DNA from 2 places in the Lacrimispora sp. genome. Region 1 is predicted to be linked to the other one. Evidence: predicted binding sites of a transcription regulator. Region 1 holds the regulator's gene; the other holds the start of a gene.
The links. The regulator NrdR, encoded in region 1, represses ribonucleotide reductase genes. The targets are predictions, from matches to a motif close to CACAANATNTTGTG.
Positions count from the first base shown of each region.

Region 2: ACLTWA_RS03700 (ribonucleoside-diphosphate reductase subunit alpha) is a predicted target of NrdR. The motif match lies at 11,032-11,045, and genes of this name have one in related genera.

Region 1 is NZ_JBKVXF010000002.1:858,707-874,154, reverse strand. Features, by position in the region: gene nrdG (anaerobic ribonucleoside-triphosphate reductase activating protein) at 1-254, opposite strand, end outside; gene nrdD (anaerobic ribonucleoside-triphosphate reductase) at 265-2,394, opposite strand; gene ACLTWA_RS12340 (flavodoxin family protein) at 2,507-3,127, opposite strand; gene ACLTWA_RS12335 (DEAD/DEAH box helicase) at 3,143-6,292, opposite strand; gene argS (arginine--tRNA ligase) at 6,316-8,085, opposite strand; gene ACLTWA_RS12325 (replication-associated recombination protein A) at 8,167-9,492, opposite strand; gene efp (elongation factor P) at 9,567-10,124, opposite strand; gene aroQ (type II 3-dehydroquinate dehydratase) at 10,237-10,665, opposite strand; gene ACLTWA_RS12310 (YqeG family HAD IIIA-type phosphatase) at 10,782-11,291, opposite strand; gene nrdR (transcriptional regulator NrdR) at 11,299-11,751, opposite strand; gene ACLTWA_RS12300 (PRC-barrel domain-containing protein) at 11,836-12,096, opposite strand; gene ACLTWA_RS12295 (DUF975 family protein) at 12,160-12,987, opposite strand; gene ACLTWA_RS12290 (hypothetical protein) at 12,987-13,388, opposite strand; gene ACLTWA_RS12285 (MetQ/NlpA family ABC transporter substrate-binding protein) at 13,541-14,437, opposite strand; gene ACLTWA_RS12280 (methionine ABC transporter permease) at 14,484-15,149, opposite strand; gene ACLTWA_RS12275 (methionine ABC transporter ATP-binding protein) at 15,139-15,448, opposite strand, start outside.
Region 2 is NZ_JBKVXF010000001.1:729,692-745,139, forward strand. Features, by position in the region: gene rsxC (electron transport complex subunit RsxC) at 1-156, opposite strand, end outside; gene ACLTWA_RS03655 (ABC transporter ATP-binding protein) at 402-2,261, opposite strand; gene ACLTWA_RS03660 (ABC transporter ATP-binding protein) at 2,262-4,001, opposite strand; gene ACLTWA_RS03665 (MarR family winged helix-turn-helix transcriptional regulator) at 4,003-4,509, opposite strand; gene ACLTWA_RS03670 (hypothetical protein) at 4,891-5,100, opposite strand; gene ACLTWA_RS03675 (hypothetical protein) at 5,093-5,644, opposite strand; gene ACLTWA_RS03680 (hypothetical protein) at 5,898-6,128, opposite strand; gene ACLTWA_RS03685 (thymidine kinase) at 6,346-6,918, opposite strand; RNA gene ssrA (transfer-messenger RNA) at 7,174-7,515, opposite strand; gene ACLTWA_RS03695 (ribonucleotide-diphosphate reductase subunit beta) at 7,592-8,635, opposite strand; gene ACLTWA_RS03700 (ribonucleoside-diphosphate reductase subunit alpha) at 8,700-10,958, opposite strand; gene ACLTWA_RS03705 (tRNA dihydrouridine synthase) at 11,074-12,009, opposite strand; gene ACLTWA_RS03710 (N-acetylmuramoyl-L-alanine amidase family protein) at 12,151-13,086, shown strand; gene ACLTWA_RS03715 (S8 family peptidase) at 13,157-14,830, shown strand; gene rd (rubredoxin) at 14,900-15,061, opposite strand; gene ACLTWA_RS03725 (cupin domain-containing protein) at 15,155-15,448, opposite strand, start outside.

The DNA of each region.
Region 1 (15,448 bases):
GGAAGCAGCGCCTTCTGGTTTAACGGATGCATGGGTTCTCCTCCCAGAAGGCTTAACCCGGCAATATAACTGTGATCCAGATACCCAAGAATGGTTTCAATGGTTTCTTCTGTAAATTCCTGTCCATATTGGAAGTCCCAGGCTTCCGCATTAAAACAGCCTTCGCAGTAATGCGTGCAGCCGCTGACAAACAGAGACACCCGTACTCCCGGTCCGTTGGCTATATCGGTTGGCTTTATAGCGGCATATTTCATGACCTGCCTCCTATAAGTGAAGAACTCTTGATTTGATTTCTCTTGTCTTCCCGGTATTCCAGAAATTTTCTCCAAGATACCCACAGGTTCTTCTGGTAACATTCATGCGGTTCTTGTCCTTGTTGTGGCACTGGGGGCATTCCCACTCCATATCATCATTAATGATGATTTCCCCGTCAAATCCACAGTCCTGGCAGTAGTCCGACTTTGTATTAAACTCTGCGTACTGAATATTATCATAAATAAATTTTACCACTTCTTCCATGGCTTCCAGATTGTTGCTCATATTCGGTACTTCCACATAGGAAATAGCGCCACCGGAAGAAATCTCCTGAAACTGACTTTCAAAGGTAAACTTTTTAAACGCATCGATATGCTCACGGACATCCACATGATAGGAATTGGTGTAATAGCCTTTATCCGTCACATCCGGAATGATTCCAAACCGTTCCCGGTCAATCTTGGCAAACCGGTAGCAAAGGGATTCTGCCGGTGTCCCGTATAATCCAAAGCCAAGGCCTGTCTGTGCTTTCCAGAGATCCACCGCTTCCCGCATATGGTTCATAACACGAAGCGCAAAATCCTCTCCCTCTTCTGTGGTGTGGCTCACTCCCTTCATAAGCTTAGTGGTCTCATAAAGTCCAATATAACCAAGAGATATCGTAGAATAACCGTCTTTTAACAGCTTATCTATCTTCTCTCCCTTTTTCAGTCTTGCAATGGCACCATACTGCCAGTGAATCGGACTTACATCAGAAAGTGTTCCCTCCAGGGATTTATGCCTGCACATAAGTGCTTCATAGCATAAGTTCAGACGCTCATCAAGGAGCTTCCAGAAGGTTTCCTCATCTCCATTGGCAAGAATTCCTATCTGAGGAAGGTTGATGCTTACAACCCCCTGGTTAAATCTTCCCTCAAACTTATAATTTCCGTTCTCATCTTTCCATGTGGACAAAAAGCTTCTGCATCCCATACAGCTGAATACATTGCCTTCGTAGTTCTCTCTCATCTTTTTTGCGGATATGTAATCCGGGTACATGCGCTTTGATGAGCACTTCACAGCAAGCTTTGTAATATAGTCGTATCTTCCGCCCTTTAAACAGTTGTTCTCATCAAGCACATATATCAGCTTCGGGAAGGCGGGAGTCACATATACACCAGCTTCATTCTTAATTCCTTCCAGTCTCTGACGGAGAACTTCCTCTACAATCATGGCATTTTCTTCTATATATTCATCCTTATCGTCAAGGAATAAAAACAAGGTTACAAACGGTGCCTGTCCGTTCGTAGTCATCAGCGTGTTGATCTGATACTGAATGGTCTGTACACCGGATTTCAATTCGTCACGCAGACGGATGGTAGCCATCTTTTCCACTACCTCTTTCGTCACGGTATCTCCGAATTCCTCTTCGATCTGCTTACGGAATTTATCGTTGCTCTTTCTTAGATATTTTCCTAAATGACGGATATCGACAGACTGACCGCCATACTGATTACTTGCAACTGCTGCAATAATCTGTGTCATAACAGTACAGGCCACCTGAAAGCTCTTAGGGCTTTCAATCATCTTTTCATTCATCACGGTTCCGTTATCCAGCATATCGCCGATATTGATCAGACAGCAGTTAAAAATCGGCTGTACGAAATAATCTGCGTCGTGGAAATGAATGGCTCCCTGCTCATGAGCAAGAGAAATCCGCTCCGGTAACAGCATTCTTTTTGTTAAATCCCTGGATACCTCACCTGCAATATAGTCCCTCTGGGTCGATGCCAGAATGGTATTCTTGTTGGAATTCTCTTCTGCAAGTTCTTTATTTTCATTCTTGATCAGCTTTAATATGGACTCATCCGTAGTATTGGCTTTTCTAAGCAGCGCTCTTTGGTAACGGTATATGATATACTTCTTTGAAAGGGTGTATTTGTTCTTATTTACAAGACCGCTCTCAATCATATCCTGAATGGTCTCTACATTAATCACATCCCCTGCGTGATCTTCAATATAATCCAGAATGGCATGAATCATCTCTTCGCTGGCCTGCTCAGAAAGTTCTACTTCCGCATTCGCTTTCTGTATTGCCTTAATGATTTTCTCCCGGTCATAATCCACCATTCTGCCATCACGTTTTTGAACTTTAATCATTCCTGTCACCTTAACCTCTTCTATATTTTGTATACACAATTTCATCAACACAACATGTAGTGCTTTTTAATTATACACCACGAAAAAAAAAAGTAAAGAGGATTTTCAAATCTTAGCGAACAAAATTTGTCCATGTCTTTTCTTCCGGTGACGGAACGCTGATTCCTGCGTTTTTTCCTGCTTCCAGACATTTTAACAGCCACGCCATATTTTTCCCCAGAACCCGCATGGTCTGAAGTCCTTCCAAATCCTGTTCCACATCAGAGGCATCTCTTCCATGAACCATATTCCAGTAACTGGAAGAGACAACCGGCATCTGTGCAATGGTAAAATACTTATTCAATGCATCAAGGGTTGCTGTTGTTCCTGCACGGCGAGCGGAAGCAACGGCTGCTCCCGGCTTATAGGCAAAGTTTTTTCCCGCATAGAAAAGCCGGTCCAGCAGAGCAAACAAAGAGCCATTTGCAGAAGCATAGTAAACCGGCGAGCCCACAACGAGCCCGTCCGCCTGCTCCATTTTATCAAGGATTCCGTTGACCGGATCATCTTGAAACACGCATCTGCCGGTTTCCGCACATTTCCCGCATGCGATGCAGCCATGAATGGCTTTGTTCCCGATCTGTACCAGCTCCGTTTTAATTCCCTCCTGGTTCAGCGCTCCGGATACTTCTTTGAGCGCACGGTTGGTACAGCCCTCTTTATGCGGACTTCCATTGATCAGTAATACGTTCATCTCTCATCCATCCTTTCATTCATTTAACAGACCCAGTAAATCTTCCCGGCTTAAATTACTAAGGGAAACCGTTCCCTCCGTAATAATCTGTTCTGCCAGGTCTTTTTTTGACTCCTGCAATTTTAAGATATTTTCCTCAATGGTTCCTTTTGTAATGAGCTTAAATACAGATACCTGCTTTTCCTGACCGATCCGGTGGGCCCGGTCTGTTGCCTGGTTTTGGGCCGCCACATTCCACCACGGATCAAAATGAATCACAATATCTGCTGCCGTTAAGTTAAGACCGGTCCCCCCTGCCTTTAAGGAAATGAGGAACAGAGGAATCTCATCCTCCTTAAAGGAGTTGACCATACGGAGACGCTCCTCTTTCGGGGTTGCTCCTGTCAAAATATAAAACGGGATTTCTTCTTTCTTAAGCCTTTCGCTGATAATCTCAAGCATAGAGGTAAACTGGGAAAAAAGAAGAATCTTATGGCCTCCCCCTACTCCGTTTCTCACAAGATCAATGCAGGTCTCAAGTTTTGCAGATTCGCCGCTGTAATCATTGTAACAGAGATGGGGATCACAGCAGATCTGCCGCAGTCTGGTAAGCTCGGCAAGAATCTGAATATTATCCCTTCCCGTTTTTCCTTCCATCTGTTCCAGTTCCTTTTTCAGACGGAACGCATTCGCTGTATAGATATCCTTCTGCTTTTTTTCAAAAGCAGAATAAACCACGGTTTCCAGCTTATCCGGAAGCTCTTTTAAAACATCCTTCTTCAGCCGCCGAAGGATGAAGGGTCCGATGAGCCGGTGCAGCTTTTCCAATACGGCCGGCTCCTGAGTTTTGACAATGGGCGTTTCGTAATCTTTTTTAAACTTTTGATAGCTGAATAAAAATCCTGGCATCAGATAATCAAATATGCTCCATAACTCAGACAGCTTATTTTCAATCGGTGTACCGGTCAAAGCAAACCGGCTTTGGGCGTCGATTCCCTTAACTGCCTTTGCACTCTGAGTGGAAGCATTTTTGATATACTGTGCTTCATCAATGATCTGAAACCGGAAGGCCTTTCCTTTGTAAAGCTCTATGTCTCTCTTTAATAAGTCGTAAGAAGTAATGAGCACATCATAATCCGTCATTTGAAAAAGAATCTCTTCCCGCTCAGCGGCCATACCGGTCACAGTCCGGACTTTAAGCTCCGGCGCAAAAATACGTATCTCATTCTCCCAGTTGTACACAAGGGAAGCCGGGCAGACAATTAAGGATACTTGAGAATCCCGCTTTTCTTTTTCATCAAGAAGCAAAGTAATTACCTGTATGGTCTTTCCCAGTCCCATATCATCGGCCAGTATGCCTCCAAATCCATAATGGTCCAGGGTCTTAAGCCACCGGTATCCCGTCTTTTGATATCCTCTTAAAATCTGCTGCAGAGATTCTGGTATCTCAAAGTCACTGTCCTCCACACTCTTCATGCCGCGAACCACCGCTTTATAAAGCTGATCCCGGTAAAGAGAGATGCCACTGCCTTCTTTCAGCAGTCCGTCCAGATAGAGCGCCCGGTATTTTGGCAGACGAAAGGTCTTATTTTCCAGATCGGAAACAGATACCGACAGATCTTCTACAAGCTTCGCAACCGAAAGAATTCCCTGGTCATCAAGGCTTAAAAATTCTCCGTTCTTCAAACGGTAGAATTTTTTCTTCTTACTGTACTCTGACAAAAGCCGGTTCAATTCTTCTCCGGACAGTCCATCCGTATCCACCTGAAGCTCCAGCCAGTTTCCGACGCTGCGGATGCCTACCGATACCTTTGGCGGAGCCAGTACTTTCAGCTTTTTAAAGGACTCCGAAAAATAAACCTCCCCATAGTTCATAAATTCCCGTATTCCTTCCGTTAACAGACGATATACCGCTTCTTCATCATTGCGGATGGCCGGATATGAAGAATCATATTCCCTGTATTTAAAATATCTGGTGATCAGCTGGCTGATCCGGAACTCTCCCGGAACATCCCGGCATACGGTGCGGGGAAGCCGTTCATCTTCCACCGGCTGGAAGGAATAATCCCCATAGGACAGCGTAGGCTTTAATACCAGACTGTTTGGTCCGTCGGAATCAAAATCAAAGCGGGCTTTCAGCTCTTCCGGCTTATACATTTCCAAGTCCAGATCTCCGGAATCAATGGTGCAGTAAGAAGCAATCTTTTTTAAGACGCGCTCATAAAAAAGAGGCATATCCTTGTTGTTGACCTCTATTTCATAATTGGTGCCATACCCTTCCATCATCTGTTTAAAGAATACCCCCAGAGTCCCGCTGCAGGACTGGTCACAGCAGTAAAGGCACTGGGCATCTGCAAAATACAGATGATGTTCTCCTTCAAATACCATCAAATCCCTGTCTATGGATACGGATACCCCTTCTCTTCCTTTTCGTCTGACCGTTACCGTCAAGTCAGGTGCATGTTCCGTAACCGCAACCCGGCGCTTCTGCCCTTTGTAATCCTCAATTTCCAGAGTACTGCCTTTTATGATTTCAAAAAAGCGGTCAATGTTTGTACGGCTCAGATTTAAAAAGCGCATGACCGGACTGGCGGAAAAAGAGCCTTTCTGAAACTGCTCGTGATGTTCTAAATAGGTATTTACAACTTCCATGACAAATTCCAAAAGAGGACGGCTTTCTTTTCGAAATACCGTAAGGCTGTGATGGAAGGATAGATTCTTTCCGTATTCCACATAAGTCCCGTTTGCCACTGCTTTTACAAAAGCAGATAAATCCTTGATCATATAAAGCCGGTCTTTTCCCAGCTTAAATTCCAGCTTCACGTCCCTGCGTCCGGCCATCATGGCGACAGAAAGTTTTATCTGCTCTCCCTCTTCTTCGCTCATGATTCGGGCCACCTCCCGGTTGGTATATTCCCGGATCATGGCTCTGGCCTGCTGGGATGTGGTTACAAGCCTGCCCTGGTTTTCCTTCTCATGCTCCTTATAAACGGAAAAAAGAGCCTGACAGTGGGGACACATCCCCCGGTAGGAATTCCCCTGGGCGCAGGAACAAGAGTAGTCAATTACCTGACTACCCTTGATATGCAGACTTGCCTTATATTCATTTCCCTGATCCTCAACTACTGCTCTGACGCCTGATTCACCTTTCCAAAAGGTATTGACCGTCATATGTGATACTTTCATTAACCCTCACATCCGTTCGCCGTTTACATTCGTTCCGGTGCTTCAATTCCTAACACATTGATGCATTCATTCAACACATCCTTCGTAAGGCTGATCAAGCGAACCCAGGAAGCCTGCTGTTTTTTATTTTCTTCGGAAATAATCTTTGTGTCATGATAAAACCGGTTAAACGCATTGGCAAGCTCATAGATATATTGACATATTTTATGGGGTGCAAGCTCTGTAAAGCTTGTTTCCATAATTTCATTGTAGCGGGAAAGCTGCAGCATCAGATCCTTTTCAGCCCCTGAAACCGGCGGAAGAATCTGCGCTTCCTCCTCATACTTATCTTCCAGGCCCTGGTATTTTGTAAGGATTGATTTGATCCGTACAATGGTATAAAGGATATAAGGTCCTGTATTACCCTCAAAGGACACAAAACGCTCCATATCAAATGCATAATCCTTAGAGGCCTGATTAGACAAATCGCCGTACTTTAGAGCCGCGAGTCCTACAATCCTGGAAGTCTCTCTGGCCTCATCTTCTGAAACCGTTCTGTTTTCCACGATTTTTTCATAAGCTGCCTGGCAGATATCCTCAATCATGGTCTCAAGACGCATTACACCGCCGTCTCTTGTCTTAAACGGCTTTCCGTCTTTCCCATTCATGGTTCCAAAGCCAAGGTGGGACATCTTCCTGTCGGGAGCTGTAAAACCTGCCTTTTTTGCCACACGGAACACCTGTACAAAATGAAGTTCCTGACGCTTATCCGTGACGTAGATGTACCAGTCGGGCTTAATATCCCGCTCTCTTTCAATAATCGTTCCAAGATCAGAGGTAGAATAAAGAGCCGCACCATCGGACTTCCGAATAATACATGGGGGAAGTTCTTTGGTATCGCCTTCCTGAGCAATGTCTACCACCAGTGCTCCCTGGCTTTCATAAGCAAGTCCTTTGTCCTCCAGTTCTTTGATCAGTCCCGGAATATATGGCTCGGCATCGCTTTCTCCCTTCCAGAGATCAAAGGAAACATTAAGACTGTCATAGTTCTTCTTTAAATCTGCTACGGAAACACGAAGAATATGCTGCCAGATGGCGCGATATGGCTTATATCCGTTTTGAAGCTTTAAGGTCGCATCATGCGCTCTTTTGCTGAACGCTTCATCTTTCTTTGACTTCAGGCTTGCAGCCGGGTAAATTTCCTCCAGCTCGCTGATGGTAAAGGGCGGTTCTTTGGGGTACTCTCCTTCAAAAGATTCATCAAAATAAGGAAGCTCCGGTTTTCTGTCCTTTAGTTCTTCGATAATCAATCCCATCTGCAGACCCCAGTCTCCAAGATGGACATCACCGATGACATGATGCCCCAGAAAACGTCCCATTCTCTTTATGCTTTCTCCAATGATTGCAGGCCGTAGATGGCCTACATGAAGAGGCTTCGCCACGTTGGCTCCGCCGTAATCTACCACAATGGTCAACGGATTTTCCACCTTTTCACATCCGCACTGGTCTTCCCCTGCCATTCCGTTCATATAGTCTGCCAGATAGCCGGAATCAAGCTTTAAGTTGATAAATCCCGGCATCACCGCATTCACTTGCGCAAATACACGGCTGTCAGCAAGTTTTGCCACCACTTCTGCTGCAATATCAAACGGTTTCTTTTTATATACCTTGGCTGCTGCCATGGCTCCGTTGCACTGGTACTCGCAAAGATCCGGCCGGTTGGATAAGGTAACCTTCGCATAGGCTTCCTCATATCCACAGTCCGCAAATGCAGCCTTCATCTCTGCCGTAATCAAATCAAGAATCTTTTTCATCCGTTCCTGGTCTCCTTTTTCTATATCCAGATATTTCTAAGCTAAATACTAATTATATTACAATTAAGGTTAAAAATCAAATTATTTTGCATGGTTTCTCCGCCATTCTTTGATTTCCTTCCAACGTTTTCCTATGGTTTCTTCCTGTCCCTCTTTGGTGGGATTATAATACTCCCTGTCTGCCAAAGAATCCGGAAGGCACTGCATTGCTGAGAGTTTTTCCACCCTGTCATGCGCGTATTCATAGCCCTGGCCATAATCCAGTTCTTTCATTAAATCCGTAGGCGCATTCCGGATCGCAAGAGGGACCGGCTCTGCCAAGGTTTGATACGCATCCTCTTTGCATCGGTTATAGGCCAGATATATGGAATTGGATTTGGGAGCCATGGACAGATAAACAACCGCATGAGCCAGATTCACATTGCATTCCGGCATTCCGTTAAAATGGCTGGCCTGATAAGCGGAAACTGCCACACTGAGAGCCTGACTGTCTGCCATACCAATATCTTCACTGGCAAACCGGATCAAACGCCTGGCTACGTACAAAGGATCTTCTCCTGCTTCCAGCATACGTGCAAGCCAGTAAAGAGCCGCATCCGGATCACTGTTTCGCATCGACTTGTGAAGGGCAGAAATCAGATTATAATGTTCCTCTCCATTCTTGTCATACAGAAGGGACTTGCGGCTTATACACTGCTCCAGCACCGCTTTTGTTACAGTAATTTCTCTGGCACTTATTTCACCGTTTAGCACTGCCATCTCCAGCGTATTTAAAGCGGTTCTTGCATCACCGCCGGCAAATCGGGCAATGGCATATAAACTGTCTTCTTCGATACCGATTTTCTGATCTCCAAATCCGTCTTTGCTTTTTAATGCATGACGGAGCAGTTCCACCAGATCCTCTGTGGAAAGTGCCTGCAAAACAAATACCTTGCATCTGGAAAGCAAAGCGGCATTGATTTCAAATGAGGGATTTTCCGTTGTGGCTCCAATCAAAATGATACTGCCCTTTTCCACGTATGGCAAAAAGGCATCCTGCTGGGCTTTATTGAACCGGTGGATCTCGTCCACAAAGACCAGGGTATGAAGGCCCACTTTCCGCTCCTTTTCTGCCTGCACCATCACTTCCTTTATTTCTTTGATTCCGCTGGTAACCGCACTGAAATCTACAAAGGCTGCTTTGGACCGTCCTGCAATGATCCTTGCAAGAGTAGTCTTCCCCACTCCCGGAGGGCCCCAAAATATCATGGAACAGATGCGGTCCTGATCAATCATCTGCCTTAACACTTTTCCTTCTCCCAGCAAATGCTTCTGACCTGCAAACTCTATGAGATCCCTGGGACGCAGTCTACTGGCCAAAGGACTGTTCTTCTCCTGCTCCTGGTCAAACATGGACAACTGTTCCATCATTAAGCCCTCACTTTCCTGAATTCTTTATAATAGCAAAAAAGACCGGGCTTCCCGGTCCTTTTTCATTCTGATTAAACTCTGGACATATATTCACCAGTACGTGTATCGATTTTAATCTTATCTCCCTGCTCTACAAACAGAGGAACATATACAACGGCTCCGGTCTCAACAGTAGCTGGCTTTGTAGCTCCCTGTGCGGTATCTCCCTTAAATCCCGGCTCGGTATCTGTAATCACCAGCTCCACAAATAATGGAGGCTCTACAGAATATACTTTACCATTGAAAGAACATACCTTAACGTTCTCATTCTCTTTCACAAACTTCAATGCATCACCGATCACGTCAGGACCTAATGCCACCTGCTCGTAAGTATTTGTATCCATAAAGTTATGAAGATCTCCATCGGCATACAGATACTGCATATCTACTCTGTCGATTCTTGCCTGTGGGAACTTTTCTGTCGGGCGGAATGTGCGTTCTACAACGCCGCCGTTTACCACATCTTTAATCTTTGTTCTTACGAATGCAGCACCCTTTCCAGGTTTTACGTGCTGGAACTCCATAATCTGATATACAGTACCCTCGATCTCCAATGTGATACCGTTTCTAAAATCACCCGCTGATATCATAAATGATATTCCTCCTTGAATTTCTCTTCTTAACCTTTTATATTCTATACTATAACAAACGCATTTTCAACCGTTTTTTTGCAAATATCTCCATTTTCTTACCCATACAGGGCTATTTGCCTGTTAAAAAGTCCATAGCCAGAGCATAACCTTTCAGTCCCAGACCAACAACTTGTCCGGTGCATACCGGCGCTGTTACAGATAAATGACGGAATTCCTCCCTCTTATGGACATTGGATATATGCACTTCGACTTTTGGGATTTCTATTGATGCCAAGGCATCCCTTAAAGCATAGCTGTAATGAGTAAACGCTCCGGGATTTATAACAATCCCTTCCGTTCCGTTATGATAAGCTTCCTGAATCTTATCAATCAGTCCGCCTTCGTAATTGCTCTGATATATCTCCAGTTCATGGCCTTCTTTCTCCGCTTTTTCTGTAAGCAAGGAGATCAAAAACTCATAGTCTTCGGTTCCGTAAATCCCTTTTTCACGAATTCCCAAAAAATTCAAATTCGGTCCGTTCAATATAAGTATCTTCATATTTTAAACGCTGCCTTTCCTCACAGTTCTTTCTTTCAGGCAAGGCAGCTTTTAAGATTCCTTTTTATTATATCCCTAAAAGCGGTCTTTTACCCTGCAGAATGTTCTTTAAAAATTTATTTAATCCTTTTTTTATCCCTGTAGTAGAAATATAACACAATGGCTTCGAGAGCCCTCTTTAACACAATCTGGATCTCTTCTTTTGGATTCATGGGCTTTACCAGTATGCTGTGTATTCCGGCTCTTTTTGCGCCATACACATCTGTAAAAAGCTGATCACCTACAAAAACCGTATTGTTCACATCAGTTCCCATTAATTCCATTGCTTTCTGATAGCCTTTCACACCAGGTTTATTCCCGCGAAATATATACCTGGAACTTCCGACTGCCCTGGCAAAGGAGGCCACTCTCGGTTCTTTGTTATTAGATAACAGACAGGTCTCAAGCCCTGTTTCATGCAAACGCAGAAAAAGCTTTTTTGCTCTTTCATCGGCAGGCGCTCCATGAGGAACCAGAGTATTGTCGATATCGAAAATCACACCCCTGATTCCGCGCTTATATAAGCGCTCAAAGGGTATGTCATACGTGGACACCACGTCTTCATCCGGATAAAATGCCTTTAACATAAATCTCCTACTTCTTTAATAGTTTTCCTATTTCTTCTATAAATGTATTTACATCTTTGAATTCCCTGTAGACGGAAGCAAAGCGGACGTAAGCCACTTCGTCTATTTCCTGCAGCTTCTTCATGACAAGTTCCCCAATGACGGTGCTTTCCACTTCCTTTTCTTCACGGTTAAACACCTGAGTCTCTACCTCATCGACCATAAAATCAATCTGCTGGGAGGACACCGGCCTCTTATGGCAGGAATGAAGAATTCCTGATTCTATTTTCGAACGGTCATAAACCTCTCTGGAACGATCCTTTTTAATTACCATGAGAGGCATGGTCTCAAGCTTCTCATAAGTGGTAAAGCGTTTTCCGCATTTTTCACACTGCCTGCGCCGCCTGATGGAACTATTGTCATCTGCTGGTCTGGAATCAATGACTTTTGTATCTGCTTCATTGCAAAATGGACATTTCACGCCTCTATCCTCCTGTCTTACGGACTCTGTTCTTATTATGTATATCATAACTTACATTCCACAGATTCGCAAGCCCATCTTCTACTATATCCCGCATTTTTCCGTTGCTTTATCCAGATCCACATTAACGAGGATTATATCCGGCCCAACCTGCCTGATATCACAGAAGGGAATGACATATTCTTTTTCCCTAACCAGAAATCCACAAAAGCATCCGGGACCGGGCACAATAATGGCTAAAAGACACCCGGACTCCATATCAAAATCCACATCGCCCACATATCCAAGACGTCTGCAGTCACAGATATTAATTACTTCTTTTGTCTTGAGATCAGAAATGCGCATAGAATACACCTCCTTACTGCTTAGTGTATTCTATGCGCAAAAAAGCCGTATGACACGGTTTTATCACTGATTTCCCTGATTCCACATGGATTCATAAGAAACATCCGGCTGGTCATAACCGGTTTTTGGCGCCTGCTCCGATTTTAAATCCAGGTAAAACTCTGTAAATGTAGCATGAGCATAGGGCAATATCCAAAGAAAGCCAATGCCTAAAGAGAGATATCCCAATAACACCATTCCAGTAAAACTCAGATAAATATAAAAGAGACGCCCTTTGTTCCCTCTCATCATCTCAGCGCTTTCCCGGATGCTTTGAAACACTCCCTTATCCGTAGCTTCGATTAATATATACATGGACTGGGATAAATAAATGGAACTGATGATGGCACCTGCCAGCAGTACAAAATACATCAGAATCAGGAGAACTACCATCACCGGCATATAATCTGTGATAACCGCAACTACAAACACAATGATGTAAGGGATGGCACATACAACCCCGATCAGCATCTGGGCCATATAAAGGCCTAAAAACTTCAAAGGTTTGTTTTTCAGCCCAAACAGCAGGTCTGAAAAACCGGGGTTTTGTTCTGTACTTATGTTATAATAAAGTTTCATAATTCCCGGCATTAAAAGCCCCATAGCCCCCACCAGAATAATGGAAAAGAAAATAATTACGAGCTGCATTATGATAAATCCGGCTCCAGATTCACTTCCTCCGGCAAACAACGCCGTATTCGCAACGCCCACAAACAGAGCAATCATAAAATAGATCAAAAAAAACACGGACAGAACGGCAGAAGCAATAAATTCTGTACCGACACACAAGCCATATCTGCCTTTCAGTCTGGCCTTCGCCCGCCTTTTAAGTTCTGAAGATGTGGTTTTCATTAAAAAGCACCTCCTGTCTCAAATTCACCGGCAACAGCAAATATGATCAATACGATTCCCAACAGCATTGCCATCACCATACCGATGACCGAGGTAATTAAACCGGCCTTTGCATAACCCTCAAACCGGTCTTCCGTCTTGGAAAGAAGCCCGAATAAGATTCCCAGGCTTCCAAATATCAAGCCTCCGTAGCAACAGCAGGAAGTAACGATACCTATAATTCCCATAACCAGAGATGCCAGGGCCATATTGCTTTGAGGGGACTTTACCGGCTGACTTGGAACCTCCTGATAATTCCAGTCTCTTTTCACTTCTTCCACACTGAAAGAATCCGGACGGGTCTCCTCTTTTAATCCTTCAGAAGGTTCCTTATGATATTCGTTTTGATTCTCCTGATCCATGTATTATCAACTCCCTTTTTGTCATAATATAAAGATTATACAATAAATCTCAGAATCTGTAAAACTAATATTTTCACCGGACTCATTTTCAAAAAAAATGCTGCGGAACAGGCAAGTGCATGCTCCGCAGCGTTTTTTCAATCAGATATGATTTAGAAGGAGGGAACAACCGCTCCGTCATAGGTATCTTCAATAAACTTCTTAACCGTATCGCTTGTTAAAGCTTCTACAAGCGCTGCTGTTTTCTCGCTTTTTTCCTCTCCCTTACGTACTGCAATAATGTTGCTGTAGCGGGTGGCTGCGGTAGACTTTGCATCTTCTACTGCCAATGCTTCAGATACCTTTAAGCCTGCTTCAATGGCATAGTTGCCGTTAATAACTGCAACATCCACATCACCCAAAGAACGGGGAAGCTGAGCTGCCTCTACCTCTATAATCTTAAGGTTTTTATCATTCTTAACAATGTCATTTTTGGTAGCCTCAAGTCCAACGCCTTCCTTAAGTTCGATCAGCCCATTGTCTGCAAGCAGAAGAAGTGCTCTTGCTTCATTGGAAACATCGTTAGGAACTGCAACCTGAGCACCATCTGCCAGTGCATCAAGAGATGCAGTCTTGCCTGCATAAATGCCGAATGGTTCATAATGAATGGAAGCAGCACTGACAAGCGTGGTCTTATTTTCCTCATTGAACTGATCCAAATATGGCTGATGCTGAAAATAATTGGCATCCAAATCCCCGGAATCAAGAGCCAGGTTTGGCTGTACGTAGTCCGTATATTCCTTTATTACCAGGTCATATCCTTTTTCTTTTAACACTTCCTTTGCAGCATTCAAAATCTCTGCATGAGGTGCCGGGGTTGCCCCAACGACGATCTTTTCTAAATCCCCGGCAGACTCTGCTTTGGAATCTGCTGCGGCTGAATCTGCTGCGCTAGTTGCTTCTGCTGTCGTTTCTGCTGTTGTAGCAGGCGCTTCGCTTTTTCCTGAACATGCGGTCAGAGCACCTGCTGCAAGCAAAGCTGCGGTAAGAACGTAAAGTGATTTTTTCATAATTTCTTCCTCCTTGAATTTTATATGGTAACGCCTTTGGCTGTTACTATTTGATTCTCTTGTCGCTGATTCTGGAAAGTTTCATTCCCGCTTCCTGAATGATCTGTACAATAATAACCAGTATTACCACGGTTGCAAACATCATTCCGGTCTGGTAGCGGTAGTAGCCGTATTTAATAGCAATGTCTCCAAGTCCGCCGCCGCCTACAAACCCTGACATCGCGGAATAACTAAGTATAGTGGTCACAGATAAAGCCGCTCCTACCAAAAGAGAGGGCTTTGCCTCTGGCAGGAGAACCTTCCATATAATCTGCAGCGTGGATGCTCCCATGGATTTGGCGGCTTCAATCACTCCCGCATCCACTTCTTTAAAGGAAGATTCCACAACACGGGCCACATAAGGAGCTGATGCAATGACTAAAGGTGGAATAACCGCTTTTGCGCCCAGAGTGGTTCCTACAATGGCTTTTGTAATGGGAATTACCATGATCAGTAAAATAATAAACGGCACGGAACGGAGAAGGTTAATGACCAGCCCCAGGATTCTCTGAAACCACGGAACCGGATAAATGCCGTCTTTATCCGTGACGATGAGAATGATTCCCAGCGGAATTCCGATCAGATAGGAAAAAAAGGAGGAAGTAAATGTCATAAACAGAGTCTCCCATATCCCCAGCTTTAACATATCAACAGTAGCTGCATCAAATACCATAATCCTTCACCTCCTCATGGGTTATTTCTGCTGTTCTTAAGTAATTTAATATGCGCTTCTGGTCCACTTCATCTTCCGGAAGCTGAATAACCATCTGCCCCATAGCGGTTCCGTTAATATCTTTTGTCTCCGCATGGATGATATTGACCGGTACTTTGCAGGCAAGAATCATGTTGGATAAGACCGGTTCAAAGGATGAACGCCCGTCAAAAGTGATTCTCACCATCTTTGACCGGCCGAACTGTACGGCATGTTCAGCTGCCTCTCCTAAAATAAGCTGCCGCCCGATCTTTGATTTG
Region 2 (15,448 bases), on a different contig from region 1:
TCCTGCTGCCACCAAAGGCTTTGACGGCGCACCAATATGCTGGGCCAGAGGAAAAACCATCTCACCTTTTGACTGGAGCACTTTTACCGGTTTATTCTCTGACAATTCTTTTCCCTCATAAGGATAAACGCCTCCCTTAAATGTAGGTAAGCCCATCTAATTCCCCCTTTCTCTATAAACGCTTTCGTTCTAATCAGTATACCATATTTTATTACACGAAACAATGTGAATCCTTTAACCAACCAATGACTGTCTTTAAAATTTATTTCCCATCATATTTTATTTAATACATTTTTTTCTATTCCTTTTTTCTGAAAACCATTGCGTTATCTTTCAATAAAAATCGGAGCATGGATAAAACGCTTCCATGCTCCTGTCCTATCACATATATAAATTATTCATTAATCTAATTCCACAGCTCCTGTATAAAGCTGATAATATCTTCCTTTCTGCTTTAACAAATCATCATGGTCTCCACGCTCGATGATCTCTCCGTTTTCCAGTACCATGATTGCATCGGCATTGCGGACAGTAGACAAACGGTGTGCGATGACAAAGGTGGTGCGGTTCTTCATCAGCTGGTCCATGCCTCGTTCGATATGCTTTTCCGTTCTGGTATCTACGGAACTTGTAGCTTCATCAAGAATCAGGATAGGAGCTTTTGAAATGGCTGCCCTTGCAATGTTTAAAAGCTGCCTCTGTCCCTGGCTTAAATTGGAGCCGTCTCCTTCTAAAACCGTGTCAAATCCGGCTGGAAGTCTCATGATAAAGGAGTATGCCGACGCTGTTTTTGCTGCTTCTATGACCTCTTCATCTGTTGCTTCCAGCCGTCCGTAACGGATATTTTCCATGACGGTTCCTGTAAACAGATGTGTATCCTGAAGTACCATTGCAATATTTTTACGAAGATTTTCCTTCTTTAAGTGGCGGATATTCTGCCCGTCAATGGTGATTTCACCGCCTTGAATATCATAAAAACGGTTAAGAAGGTTTGTGATCGTGGTTTTTCCGGCTCCGGTTGAACCTACAAAGGCAATCTTCTGCCCTGGCTTGGCATAAAGACTGATATCCTTTAAGATCATCTTGTCAGGATTATACCCAAAGGTCACATGGCTCAGTTCCACATATCCCTTCATTGGTTCTAAAACCACTGCATCTTTATCGTCTGCAGGTTCCGGTTCCTCATCCATAATAGCAAATACCCGTTCAGCACCTGCCAGTGCGGAAAATACATTACTTACCTGCATGGAGATCTCATTGATGGGACGGCTGAACTGTCTGGAGAAAGATAAAAATACCGTAAGTCCTCCGACATCGAATCCACGAAGTACACACAAAAGTCCTCCCACACAGGCAGTCAATGTGTAATTTAACTGGCTTAGATTGCCCATAATGGGCATCATGACTCCTCCAAAGAACTGGGCGTGGATCATATTGTTTCTCAAATCTTCATTTAAAATTTCAAACTCTTCTTCTGCCACATCTTCATGGCAGAATACCTTAACTACCTTTTGGCCGCTGATCGTTTCTTCTATATAACCGTTGACCGCCCCAAGGGAAGCCTGCTGAGCCGTGAAATACTTCTGGCTTCTCATCGCTATGGATTTACCGGCCTTTACCATGATAGGAACGATGATGATGGTCACCAGGGTCAGCCATATATTTGTATAAATCATCAAAGCAAGCGTTCCAACAATACTGAGCGCACCTGAAAAAAGCTGAACCAGCGTATTGCTTAGCATCTGACCGATGGTATCCACGTCATTGCTGAAGCGGCTCATCAGATCACCGTTATTGTTTGTATCGTAAAACCGCACAGGAAGGGTCTGCATTTTTTCAAAAAGATCATCTCTTATTTTCTGAAGTGCATTCTGGGCCACTGTCAGCATGATTCTGGACTGTATATAGTTTGCAGCCACACCAAGAGCTAACACCGATGCCATGACTGCAATTCCTCTGAACAGGCCGGAAACATTCCCTCTGGTGCCGTCTATGGGGGCAATGTATTCGTTGATGAGTGGCCGGAGCATATAGGAACCTGCCAATTGCGATAACGTTCCTGCAACGACACAGATAAGCGCAATTCCCATAAAAAGCCTGTATTCGTTTAAATAGGAAAGGAGACGCCTTACTGTTGCCTTTGTATTTTTCGGAGCTCCTGTTTTTATCTCTTTTCTTCCCATGGCACCGTTACTTTTTGGGGGTGGTACAGATCGTCCGTAACGCTTCTTTAAGCTTTCAATCCTTTGCTGATTCTCCATTTATGCACCCTCCTTTTCTTCCCGGTCCCGCTGGGAATAATAGATTTCCTGATAAGCCTCACAGGACTCCAAAAGCGCTTCATGTGATCCCATGCCCACGATCTCACCCTCGTCCAGTACAATAATTTTATCTGCATGTTCCACAGAACCGATTCTTTGTGCGATTATGAATTTGGTGGTATCTTTTAAGGTCGTCTGAAAACACTCACGGATTTTCGCTTCTGTTGCCGTATCAACAGCCGAAGTACTGTCATCTAAAATCAGTATTTTAGGTTTCTTTAACAAGGCTCTGGCAATGCACAATCTTTGCTTCTGACCTCCGGATACATTGGAACCTCCCTGGCCTAAATCTGTCTGATATCCATCGGTAAAACCGGATACAAACCCGTTGGCCTGCGCACTTTCTGCCATCTGAATAATATCTTCCATGGTTGCATTTTCATCTCCCCAGCGGAGATTTTCTTCAATGGTTCCGGAAAACAGAACATTTTGCTGTAATACCATAGCAACACTTTCTCTTAAATTTCTGATGGAATAATCCTTCACATCAATATCATCGACCAGCACCTGTCCTTCGTCCGTATCGTAAAGGCGGGGGATCAATTGTACCAGAGATGTTTTTCCGCTTCCTGTAGAACCAATGATGCCTATGGTTTCGCCCTGTTCCGCCGTAAAATTAATTGATTTCAGGACCATCTCCTCTGTGCCTTTTGCATACTGGAAGCTGACATTACGAAACTCTACCTTTCCTTTGGTCACCACCGCTGACTTTTGTGCCGCATGTTCGTCCGTTAGATCAATTTCTGTATCCAGAACCTCATTCACTCGTTTTAAGGATGCCAACGCACGGGAGGACTGTAAAAAAACCAGGGAAAGCATCATCAAGGACATCAGTATTTGAACTATATAGATAGTAAATGCCGTTAAATCTCCTACCGGCATTTTCCCTGCGATGATTAAATTCCCTCCGTACCAGACGACGGCAACAGTCGTGATGTTCATTGCAAGCATCATGACAGGCATTGTCGCTATGACGATTTTCATAGCTGCAAGGCTGCCTTCCTTTAAATCTCTGTTCGTTTCCTTGAACTTTTCCGCTTCATGGCCTTCCCTTACAAAAGACTTGACTAGCCGCACATTCGTCAACGCTTCCTGCACCCCTGAATTCAGGCGGTCAATCTTCTTCTGCATCGCCTCAAACCGCGGAAATGCTATCTTTAATATAATGAAAATAGCCAAAAGCAGCAATGGAATTACCACAAGCAGAATTAGCACCAGCTGCCGGTTCATCAGAAAGGCCATAATCAGACCGCCAACCAGCATTCCAGGTGCACGGAACATCAGACGGAGACTCATCATGATAACATTTTGAATCTGCTGGATATCATTGGTAAGTCTTGTGACAAGAGATCCGGTACTGAACTCATCAATGTTTTTGAAAGAAAACTGCTGGACTTTATGGAAAATATCCTTTCTTAAATCCGTGCTGAAGCAAATAGATGCCTTTGACGAAAAATAAGCGCCTCCAATTCCCCCTGCTGCCATAATCGCGGCAATGACTATCATGACTCCGCCAACACGCATAATGTATCCCACATCTCTTCCCGCAACTCCGTTGTTGATAATCATGGAAGTCAGCTTTGGAAGCAGTATTTCTCCAAAAACTTCCGTCAGCATCAGCAGCGGTGCAAGAATAAATGCACTCAGATACGGCCTTATATATTTAAAGTATCGTTTCAAGTTATAAATCCTCTCTTTCTGCCATGTCCTTATCCATAGGTATTTGAGATAAATTATCATATATACGTTTTAAAAATTGTTCCATGACAATCAATTCTTCTTTTGAAAAGTCATGAAACATCTGTGCTTCCACATTTGAAAAATATTCCCGGCTGATTTTCACCATATGCTTTCCTTTTTCTGTAAGACAAAGCTTGTTTATCCGGTTATCTTCCTGATCTGTGATCCGGGTGATAAATCCGCCTTTTTCTAACTTTTTCACAGTAACTGCTATGGTAGCTGTGGAAACATAAAGGCGTTCTGCCAGTTCTTTTTGGGATGCATTATTATGATCTGAAAGCATCATTAAAATCTGGTGCTGACTGCGGAAAACCTTCGTCTGCTTGAAGCGCGACTCCAAAATCGAACGGTGCAGCTTCATGATCCTCAGATATCCCCTCATTACATTTTTACGCAAGGAAAGAGGACTCTCCGTGCCTTCGTCATCCATTCCACACATTGATTTCATTTATAGAATACCCCCCTTTCGGTTAGCATATTAATAATTAGCTAATTAACTATATGAGAGTATAACACTGTATGAATTTAAATGCAACGAAACAAATTATGGTTTTTTGATAAAAATTATCTAAACTTTTGTGTATTTCTACAAAAAACGCAACACAACCACTCGTTATTTTAACAAAATAACGGTTTCATAATATCTATAGCGGTAATATGATAACCCATTTACAAGCTTACATGTAATAAATAGGTATAAATTTTTAAAATACAAATACAATGACGAAAAATAAAACCGGACGCAAGCCATGCTATGTATTGTTTGCCTGTTATGGGAATAAAAAGAAAAAGAACGCGGAATCATACCAACCGTCTATAACCGGTGGCATTATTCCGCATTCAGAAGTTTTTTTGCTTCTTTTTCTGTTATTACTTCGTAGCATTCAAATTCGGGAGCATCCGGATAAAAATACCCAAGCGATAATCCCCGCCTTACCCACACTCCATGTTCATACCCAAAGAACTGTCTTCCTTCCTGCTTTATCACAGTTCCCTGATTGTCATAATCGGTCAATTTCAAAAATCTTATTTCATTCATGCGATCTCACCTTTTCTATGCCCTTCGGAATTTCCATAGAATCTGATAATTCAAACATCTGATCACCCAGTTCTATGTACGCTCTACTGCTTACGTCTTTGATTGGCCTTTGCCTTTCGTATAGTTCATGCATCTTTCCATTCTTCACTTCAAAGCTTTCCGGCGTATGGTACTGCAGCTCAAAAGTCAGCCCTTCCGGAGAACGCACAGTCGTGTTGATCCCATTGTATGGATTTTGTCCGTCAAGCCAGTAATTCTTGATTTCAACCGTATTATAACCTGAATTTGAATACATCTCAATAACTTTTAAAATTTTTTCCACAAGTTCTTCCCCGGAAGCGGTATACGTATATCTCAGTATGTCTTTTACCTCATACCCCTTTTCTCTGGGATTACATTTTCTTCCTATTTTCTTAAAATAGGATTTTCTGGATTTCACACGGTATTTTGCTCCTGCCACTCCCATTCCTGCCTGTCTGGCAGTTTCCATGACCCGTGCTGTAATTTGGGGCTCCATCTTTACGGTCCGGTTATAATAAAGCATTCCTCTCACCCGGAATATTATGAACCCTTTATCTTTAAATAGCTCTCTGTAATGGTTATACATCGTTCTATCCAGCGAACATTTCCGCAACCTTTTCTCCCTGCGCATTGTCTTGTAATTCCTTTGACATATTATCATATGATTCAAGATATGCCGGGTTTGCCGAAAACGTGAAAAGAACTTGACCAAAATAACCAAACACAGACAAAATAAGCCGAAAACAAAAGAGTCTTCGGCCTGAAAATCAATAATTCTATTTTTCTCTGGAAATAAGCAATTCTTTTAAATCTGTAAGAGACATATTATGTTCATCCAGAATGGAGGAAACTTCCTTAAAATGTTCCATTTCAATTTTCTCCTGAATTGCTTTTTCCTTCTCTTTCAATGCAGTAATGGAATTTTTATACTGCAGAATGGATTCCTGTACATCGTTTAATTCTTTTTGAAGCCTTTCAATTGATGACTTTCTTACTCCTCTTGGCATATACAAATATCTCCTTATAATATCAATAATTATTCCCATATATTAACAATTATATATTTATAAATCAAGAAAAAAAGGGGAAATAAGTACTGGTAAATTTTTCCATCCATTCATTGTGAGTAATGATTGATTGATTTTTCAACAAAACCTATCGATTTTGCAGTAACCTTGACCCATGCCGTATTGAATCACTGATTATTGCATGGTGAAAAGCCGCTCAGAGCTCCTCTTTAATCTTTCCTTCCTTATAGTGTTTCCGGCACAGCGGTACATATTTATCATTTGCGCCCAATAAAATCTGTTTACCGCTTCTTAAAATTTTACCGTCTTTATTGATCCTGGCGTTCATAGCTGCAGAATTACCGCACCAACAGACGGTTCTTAATTCCTCAATTTCATCTGCAAGTTCCATAAGCCTTTTGGAACCGGGAAAGAGATGGGAAGTAAAATCTGTTCGGAGTCCGTAGCACAGGACCGGAATCTGATAGTAATCCACAAATTCGGCAAGCAGATCAATATTACTCTCTGAAAGAAATTGTGCCTCATCTACAATAATCACATCATACTGTTTGATTGTATCCGGATGATAGGTTTCCAATTCGGACCACAAAATGCATTCTGCTTCTAAACCAATTCGTGATTTGATTTTCTTAATGTCATCTCTGGTTTCAACATCAGGCTTTACAAGCAGTACTTTCTTTCCCTTTTCCATATAACTATACCTGGTCATCAGCGCATTGGCGGTCTTGGAACTTCCCATTGCACCATATTTAAAATACAACTTTGCCATATTTTTCTCCTTAACAAAAACCTTTCTTCCACATTTAAAAAATGCTTCTATTACTATACCACAGAACCATGCTTTGGAGCATTTAATTTTTAGCAAATGGATTTATGCTATTGGAAATAATTATGAGAATACGAATCCAACAATATCAAAACTTGGATATAGAAAGATAGATTTTTCAAACAGAAAGTAAAATCATATTTCTTCATATAATATGCAACACGAAAATAAAAAAGCCTAGCATCTACTAGACTTTTAGAGTGGAGCAGACGGGAGTTGAACCCGTGTCCAAAAACTAATTCCCTGTTCTTCTACTATCATAGTCAGTTTATTGACATTCCCTCCGCTGTCCGGGAACTGACACCCTGACAACTTCAGTAGCTTCATAATACGTCCGCATACTCAAAGCTTTGTATACGTCGTTTCTCACATCGTCGATGCCGGGATCTTAAAGTGTGAGTGCCTTAAGGCCGACAAGCTGCATTAAGCAGCTAAAGCTAATTTATTATTGTTAGCGTTTATATTTTGTTTGCCATTTAACGCATCGCATGCGGATAGCTTCACCAGCTGCATAGTCCCTGTCGAAACCAGTACTGCCCCTGACTGGTACTCTTTCTTCAGAGTAAATTTATACTAACATGAAAAAAATAGTTTGTCAAGGCCAGTCCATTTCCAGTTACAGGTCATCAATCAATGCACTGCTTTTTGCATAAGCCGTACTTTTTGCCTCAAAAAAATCTGTTTTAATAAGGTTTGCATTGCTGTACTGGCTGACCCATGACATGCTTTCCGGTTCCTTTTCATGTCCTTCATACAGGGGTTCCCAGCCAAGACTTGTACATCGCAGATTTCCTAAATATTTGATATAGTCCGTAATCATCTGTTTCGTTAATCCGGGGACTTCGTCACCGATGGCATAGCAGCCCCAGGCAATCTCCTGTTCACAGCCTTCTCTTATCATGCCGCGGTAGATTTCCACACATTCCGGGGTAAATAACTGAGGTTCTTCTTTTGTAAGCTCCAGAATCATGTTGCGGAAAAGCCATAAATGAGTGTTTTCATCCCGGTTAATGTACCGGATTTCCTGGGAAGAACCGGTCATCTTATGATTCCGGCCCAAATTGTAAAAAAACATAAATCCGCTATAAAAATATATTCCCTCCAGTATAAAGTTGGCAATTACCACTTTCATAAAAGCAAATGCACTTTTATCCTTTTGAAATTCATTGTACAGATTTCCGATAAATGTATTCCGCTGGAGAAGATGAGGATCGCTTTTCCACTGATAAAGCACTTCATTCCTTGTCTGCGGTTCGCAGATGGTATCCAGCATATAGCTGTAACTCTGGCTGTGGACCGCTTCCTGGAAGGTCTGTATGGATAAACACAGATTGATCTCGTTGGCAGTCACATATTCACCGATTGCCGGAAGATTGGCAGTTTGTATGCTGTCTAAAAACACCAGAAACGACAGTATTTTATCATAGGCCCGCCGCTCTGAGGGGCTGAGCAGAGGATAGTCTTTCGTATCTCTGCCCAGATTGATTTCTTCCGGAATCCAGAAATTATTCATGGCCTGACGGTACCAGTCACTTACCCAGGAATATTTCATATTGTTAAAATCATTCAGATTGGTGGTATTGCCGTTTATCATCCGGCGCTCTCTTACATCAATATCTCCATCCGGATTAAAAAGAGGTCTTTTTTTCAATTGTTCCATACTTTCGCCTCGCTCCCTCCTGTTTTTTGTTTCTTCTATAAGCTTTCTTACAATGGCTGAACGATCAGCTGGAGCATACCTCACACTCCTCTACTTCCAGACTTTTGGAACGTATATAATAGATAGTCTTTACCTTGCATTCCCATGCCAGAATGTAAAGCTGCAGCACCTGACGCAGGGTATAATCATTCGTGATATAAAGGTTCATGCTCTGCGCCTGGTCCACATGCCTCTGACGAATACCTGCTGCCCGAACGGACCACTTCTGATCAATCAGGTGAGCATTTTTATATCTCCAGAAAGTTTCCGGAGACAGATCCGGAGCTACACGCACAACCAGTCCATTCTTCTTTTCCTCCATATAATATCTGCTCATGACCGGGTCAAGTCCTGCGGTCGTACCGGCAATCATACTGGTACTGCTTGTAGGTGCAATGGCAATGAGCCAGCCGTTTCTCATGCCCTGGGAGGCAACCTTTTTCCGAAGCCGTTCCCATTCCGGGGAGCTATATTCCCGTTTTGTGAAATAGGCACCGGTCTGCCAGTCACTGCCTGGGAATTTTTCATAGCAGCCTTTTTCTGCCGCATAATCACAGCTTGCCTCAATCGCAGCAAAATTAATTGCTTCAAAAATCCGATCGGCAAATGCAAGGTGTTCCTCTGACTCCCAGGAAATCTGATTTTTTGCCAGCATATGATGATAACCGCTTACGCCCAGTCCTATGGGCCGATAGCGAAGATTATTCAGCTTTGCATATGGTACAGGAAAGAAATTCAAATCAATCACATTATCAAGTGCCCTGACAGCACTTCTTGTCAACTGAGTCAATTCGTCTTTATCATCTAAATTAATATTTCCAAGAGACAGGCTTGCCAGATTGCAGACCACAAAGTCTCCCGGTTTCGTAACAGTAACCACCACAGTCTCTCCGTCTACCGTCTCATAACGCTGTTCCACTTCTTCCACAGCACTCATATTCTGGGCGATTTCCGTACATAGATTGCTGCAGTAAATAATGCCGCTGTGACTGTTTGGATTCGCTTCATTTACAATGTCTCTGTTAAACGCAAAGGGGGTGCCGGTTTCCACCGCACTCTTTAACACCAGACGGATAATATCTTTAACCGGAATGATTCTCTTCTGTATCCGGCTGTCACTCACGCACTCACGATACCGTTCCTCCCACTGGGTTCCATAAAAATCCTCTAAGGCCCAGCCCTTTACAGTAAGAATCTCATGAGGGCACATAAGATACCAGTCTCCCTCTATATTTTCCTTTGCCATTTTCCAAAACAGGTTGGGGTAACAGACCGCAGGGAAAACATCGTGAGCCTTCATCCGGTCATCTCCGTTATTGGTCCTTATGTTAAGAAACTCTGGCAAATCCTTATGCCAGACATCCAGATATACGGCTACGGCTCCCTGGCGTACCCCCAGCTGATCCACCGCAACCGCCGTATCATTGGCCAGTTTGATCCAGCGGATCACACCTCCCGCTGCCCCCTGAAAGCCGCGAATGCTACTGCCTGCCGCACGTACCTTGCCAAAATAAAGCCCCATGCCGCCTCCGAACTTGCTGACCTTGGCAAAGCTGTCAATGCTCCGGTAAATCCCGTTAAGACTGTCCGGAACCGTATCTATAAAACAGGATGAAAGCTGATGATAAGGCTTTCTGGCATTGGAAAGCGTAGGCGTAGCCATTGTGACCTTTAAAGTGCTTAACATGTCATAGAACCGCTTCACCCAGCCCTCCCGGTCTGTTTTTTCTTCCATTGCAAGATGCATGGCAATCCCAAGGAACATCTCCTGAGGCGTCTCTAACGGAATATTTTGATGACTGCGGATAACATAACGGCTTAAAAGCAGCTCAAGACCGGAGTAGTTGAGAAGATGGTTTCTTTCCGGATCCAGATACCCTTCATAGCGGTCAATCTCTTCTTTCCGGTAATGCTTTAGAATATAGTCTCCATAAAGCCCTTCTTTTGTCAAATAGCATATCTTATCGTAAAAGCTTCTGATGTTCTGCCGCAGAAGTTCCTCCTTTAAAGATAATTCAAATTGAAGCATCAAAAATCTTGCTCCTATATATTCCCAGTCCGGTGCTTCCTGAGTGGTCAGCTCTACCGCTGCCTGCGTAAGAATCTTAAGCCTTTGGGAGATACTTTCTTCGCTCTTATAAAATGAGCAAAACTTATCAGAAAGAAGTTCAATGCCATAGGCGGGACCGGTCCATGTGGACTGAATGCCAAAAAGCACTGCCGAAAACTCCGGTATGTCTTTAAAATACTCCAAAAGTACCTGTTCTCCATGTTTCATATCCATCGATTATTCCTGCCAATCTATTGTTTAATATCAATACCAATAACTGTTATTATATGTCGTAGGAAGAATATACCACAAGATATAGTTTATTTCAACCTCTCAAGTACAAAATATTCTATTTTAAATCCAATTCCTCAAACAATGCAGCGATAGCAGAACGATAATCCGCAAGGTTCTGGGACTTTCTGATTTTTTTTGCATGCTTTTCTCCGTCTTTAAAGCATTGTATCATATAGGCCCATAATTCCTTCATCTTAAACAGCACATTCCGGTCACCGGAAATCACCCTTTCATATCCGGCAAGCACCTCATCATGAAACTCTTTCAGCAACCGTTTATTCATAACTTCATCTTTATTAATTTCTCCTGCCAGGCCAGGGTTTGTCACCAGCCCCCTGCCCATCATAACACGGTCAACGGTCGGAAATGCATCTGTAAATCGCTTATAATCCTCCGGGGAAAATATATTTCCATTATAGCAAAGAGAATTTCTGCTTTCTGTAACCGCTGCTTTAAATACAGAAAGGTCAGGTTCATTTTTATAAAAGTCCTTCTGAACACGGGGATGAATGATCAGCTCCTGTAATGGATATTTATTAAAGATTTCCAGAAGCCGGGGAAATTCATCGGGATGCTCCTTCCCGATTCTGGTCTTAATGGAAATCCCTATATCAATGTCAGAAAATACTTTTTCAAGAAAATGATCCAGCTTGTCCGGATCGCTCAGAAAACCAGAACCTTTTCCTTTGGAAACGACTGTGGCAGACGGACAGCCCAGATTTAAATTGACTTCTTTATAACCATACATCTTTAGTTCCTGTGCCGCCCATAGGAAATCTTCCTCTTTATTGGTCAGAATCTGGGGAACCAGATATAATCCCTCATTGTGCTCCGGCAGAATGTCATTTTTTTCTCTGGAAGAAAACACCCGGTTCTGAGTCGGTACGAGAAACGGAGTGTAATACACATCCACATCTTTAAAAAATTTGCGATGGGCGTTCCGGTAAACATACCCTGTGATTCCTTCCATGGGTGCAAAATAATACTTCATTAGTAAAGCCTCTCTTTCCTGCTTTTGCTCTGTGAAATTATTTTATCATAACATTGGGTGAATGCATAGAAGGCCGTTTACAAAACCTTCTAAGGAGTGCTATAATATGAGACAAAATGCGATTATTCGGGAGGATCTGTCATGATCAAATTAAAGAATGTTTTTACGGCCTCTGTCAGGGTCTTTTTACTGGCTGCACTGATTTCCACCACCGTTTCCGCTCCTGCCCGGGCGGAAGAAGAAACCGGACCTGCTTTTGCTCCTCCTGTTACGAAAACAACGGCTCCTCAAATCGGGCCCGGCGTATCCAATTCTTCAAAATTGGTAGTGGTTCTGGACCCCGGCCACGGAAAAACACAGGGCCACTACTCCGGATGCAGCTTTGAATATAACGGAGTTAAATATTACGAAGATGAAATCACCATGAAGATCGCAGCTTATACCAAACAGTATCTGGAACAGAACTCAGATTATACGGTCTATTTAACCAAAGACAGTGCCGAAAAGACCGTTCCACTGGAACAGCGGGCCGCCTTTGCAGCCTCGGTTCATGCCGATCTTTTTGTCAGCCAGCATGTGGATGCGGCTCCCGGCAACGGAACCACCTGCAATGCATATGGCGTCAGCTCTATGGCTCCAAAGGCGGGCCGCTACAACAACGAACTGGCCCTTCAGTCACAGGAGGCTGCAAAAACCATTTTAAACCAGTTAAGTGCATTGGGCCTTCATAACCGGGGACTGATCCTCAGGGATTCTCAGAACGGAACTCACTTTGCAGATGGAAGTCTGGCAGACTATTATGCCATTCCACGTTATTCCCAGATGTATGGTATCCGGGGGTTTATCATTGAACACGGTTTTATAAACCACACCAGTGATCTGACTTTATTCCTTTCCACAGAGGAAAACTACAAAGCCCTGGGCGAAGCTGACGCAAAGGGAATCATTGAATATTTACAAAAAGCTGGAAAAAATACGTTTGCGCAGACGGTTGATACATCCCAGGCTCCCCAAGGGGCCAGCAGCGAGTCCAAGATACCGGCCGGACCGGCTGTTTCTTTGCAAAGCACCAGCTAAAACTCATAATCAAAACCCTCCTGCATAAAATATAGCATATGCTTTGCTAAAACTGGCAGGGGGGTTGATTTTGTCAAAAATATTAGATAACGATTACTATGATCTCATAATCAGTACTGCCTTAGCTCCTACCTACGACACCGGTGATAATATTACATACTTGAATCGGGTAAATTCTCTGCTTCATATTCCTACCGGCAATGCTAATCCCTGTGACTTAGGACGGCATCCTTACAGCAGTTTCCCTACACTCTATGCTCTGACATCTACCATCAGTCTGGAGAAGTCCGGCGTTAATACAGTACAGCAAAATCCCAGCCTTGCTCTTTTTGGAAGCGGGGTACTGGTGGCCATTATCGACACTGGTATTGATTACCGGCATCCTGCATTTTTAAACAGTGACGGAACATCCAGAATTCTCTCCATTTGGGATCAGACCGTACAGACAGGCACAATTCCGGTTGATTTTAACTTCGGATCGGAATACAGCAAAGAACAGATCAATGAAGCGCTGAATTCCGACGATCCCCTCTCCATTGTTCCCACAACAGATCCCAACGGCCACGGTACGGCTATAGCAAGCATTCTGGCAGGGAGTCCCAATCAGGAACAATCCTTCAGCGGCGTAGTTCCCCAGGCGGAATTTATAATAGTAAAATTGAAAGAAGCAAAGCAAAGTCTGAAAGCAATCTACTTCGTGCCGGAATCAGCCCTCTGTTATCAGGAATCGGACATTATTCTTGGTGCCCGTTATGCGGTCAATACAGCTGCCCGCTTTAATCGTCCTCTGGTTATCTGCATTGCCATGGGAAGCAGTCAGGGCGGGCATGACGGAAGAGGCGCCACCAGTGCTTATTTAGACCACCTTACCTTACTGCCGGGTATTGGAACTTCCGTGTCTGCAGGCAATGAAGGAAACGCCCAGAGACACTATTTTAATTCAACTGCTGCCCCTCCTTATTATAATGATATGGAACTTCGGGTGGGAAGCAGTGACACCATGTTCTCCATGGAAATCTGGTCCTACTCTCCTGCCAGACTTACCATTGATATCTCTTCGCCAAACAGGGAATCCACACAGCCTGTCTTTCCAACCCTGAACCAGTGCAGGAGATTCAGCTTTATTTTCAACCAGACTACCATATATGTAAATAACATTATATTTGAAGAAGAAACCGGGGACCAGCTGATTCTTCTTCGATTCAGCAATCCCTTGCCTGGAATCTGGTATCTGCGCACCCAGAATCCGGAGAACGAACCGTTCTCGTTTCATTCCTGGCTTCCGGCTGGATCCATGCTTTCAAACGAAACTTTTTTTTTAAATTCCAATCCGGATACCACCATAACTTCTCCGGGAAATGCAAGGCATCCGCTGACTGTGGCCGCTTACAATCAGAACAATGACAGCATTCTGCCGGAATCCGGAAGAGGTTATACAAGATCCGGGCAGATCAAGCCCGATATATCCGCACCGGGATTTCAGATCACATGCGCAGTGCCGGGAAATCAATACGGGACAGCAACAGGAACCGGAGCTGCGGCTGCCCATGCAGCCGGCATTATCGCCATGGTCTTTGAATGGGCGATTGTACGGGGCAATTATTTAAGAATGACCGGAAATGATATAAACCGGCTTATGATAAGCGGAGCCTTCAGAAGCAGTGCATACTCTTTTCCCAATAACATCTGGGGCTACGGCCAGGTGGATATCAATCAGTTGTTTGAACGTTTTACAAACCTTTGATTTCAAATCAAAAAAAATAAAACCTTCAGGCTGGCCGAATTCTCATCAGCCACTTGAAGGTTTTACCGTTTATTCCTCTACTACAAACATATCTTTACCTACACCGCAAACTGGACAAACCCAATCTTCTGGCAGATCTTCAAATGCTGTACCTGGCTCAATACCGGAATCCGGATCACCGACCTCAGGATCATATACATAGCCGCATGGCTCACAAACATATTTTGTCATTCCAATCACCTCCTTTAATACAATGTGCTTCATTTATAGCATATAATACCATTAATATCAATAAGTTTATTCATTTTCTTACAGCATTTAAACTTATAAAAAGTCTTCTCTCATGGGTGTGAAAATATCCACAAGAATTCCTTTTTCCAAACATACACAGCCATGGACAATCCCATCCTGCTTTAACAGGGTATCACCTGTTCCCACAATTTTGGTTTCATCCCCTATGGTAAACTCAAATTTTCCGCTTGCCACATAAGTGATCTGCGTATGCGGATGGTGGTGAAGTTTACCTACTGCCCCTTTTTCAAAATGGTTTTCCACGCACATCATGCCATCACAATACGCCAGTATCTTTCTAACAACTCCCTCTGAAGCCTGCTCGCC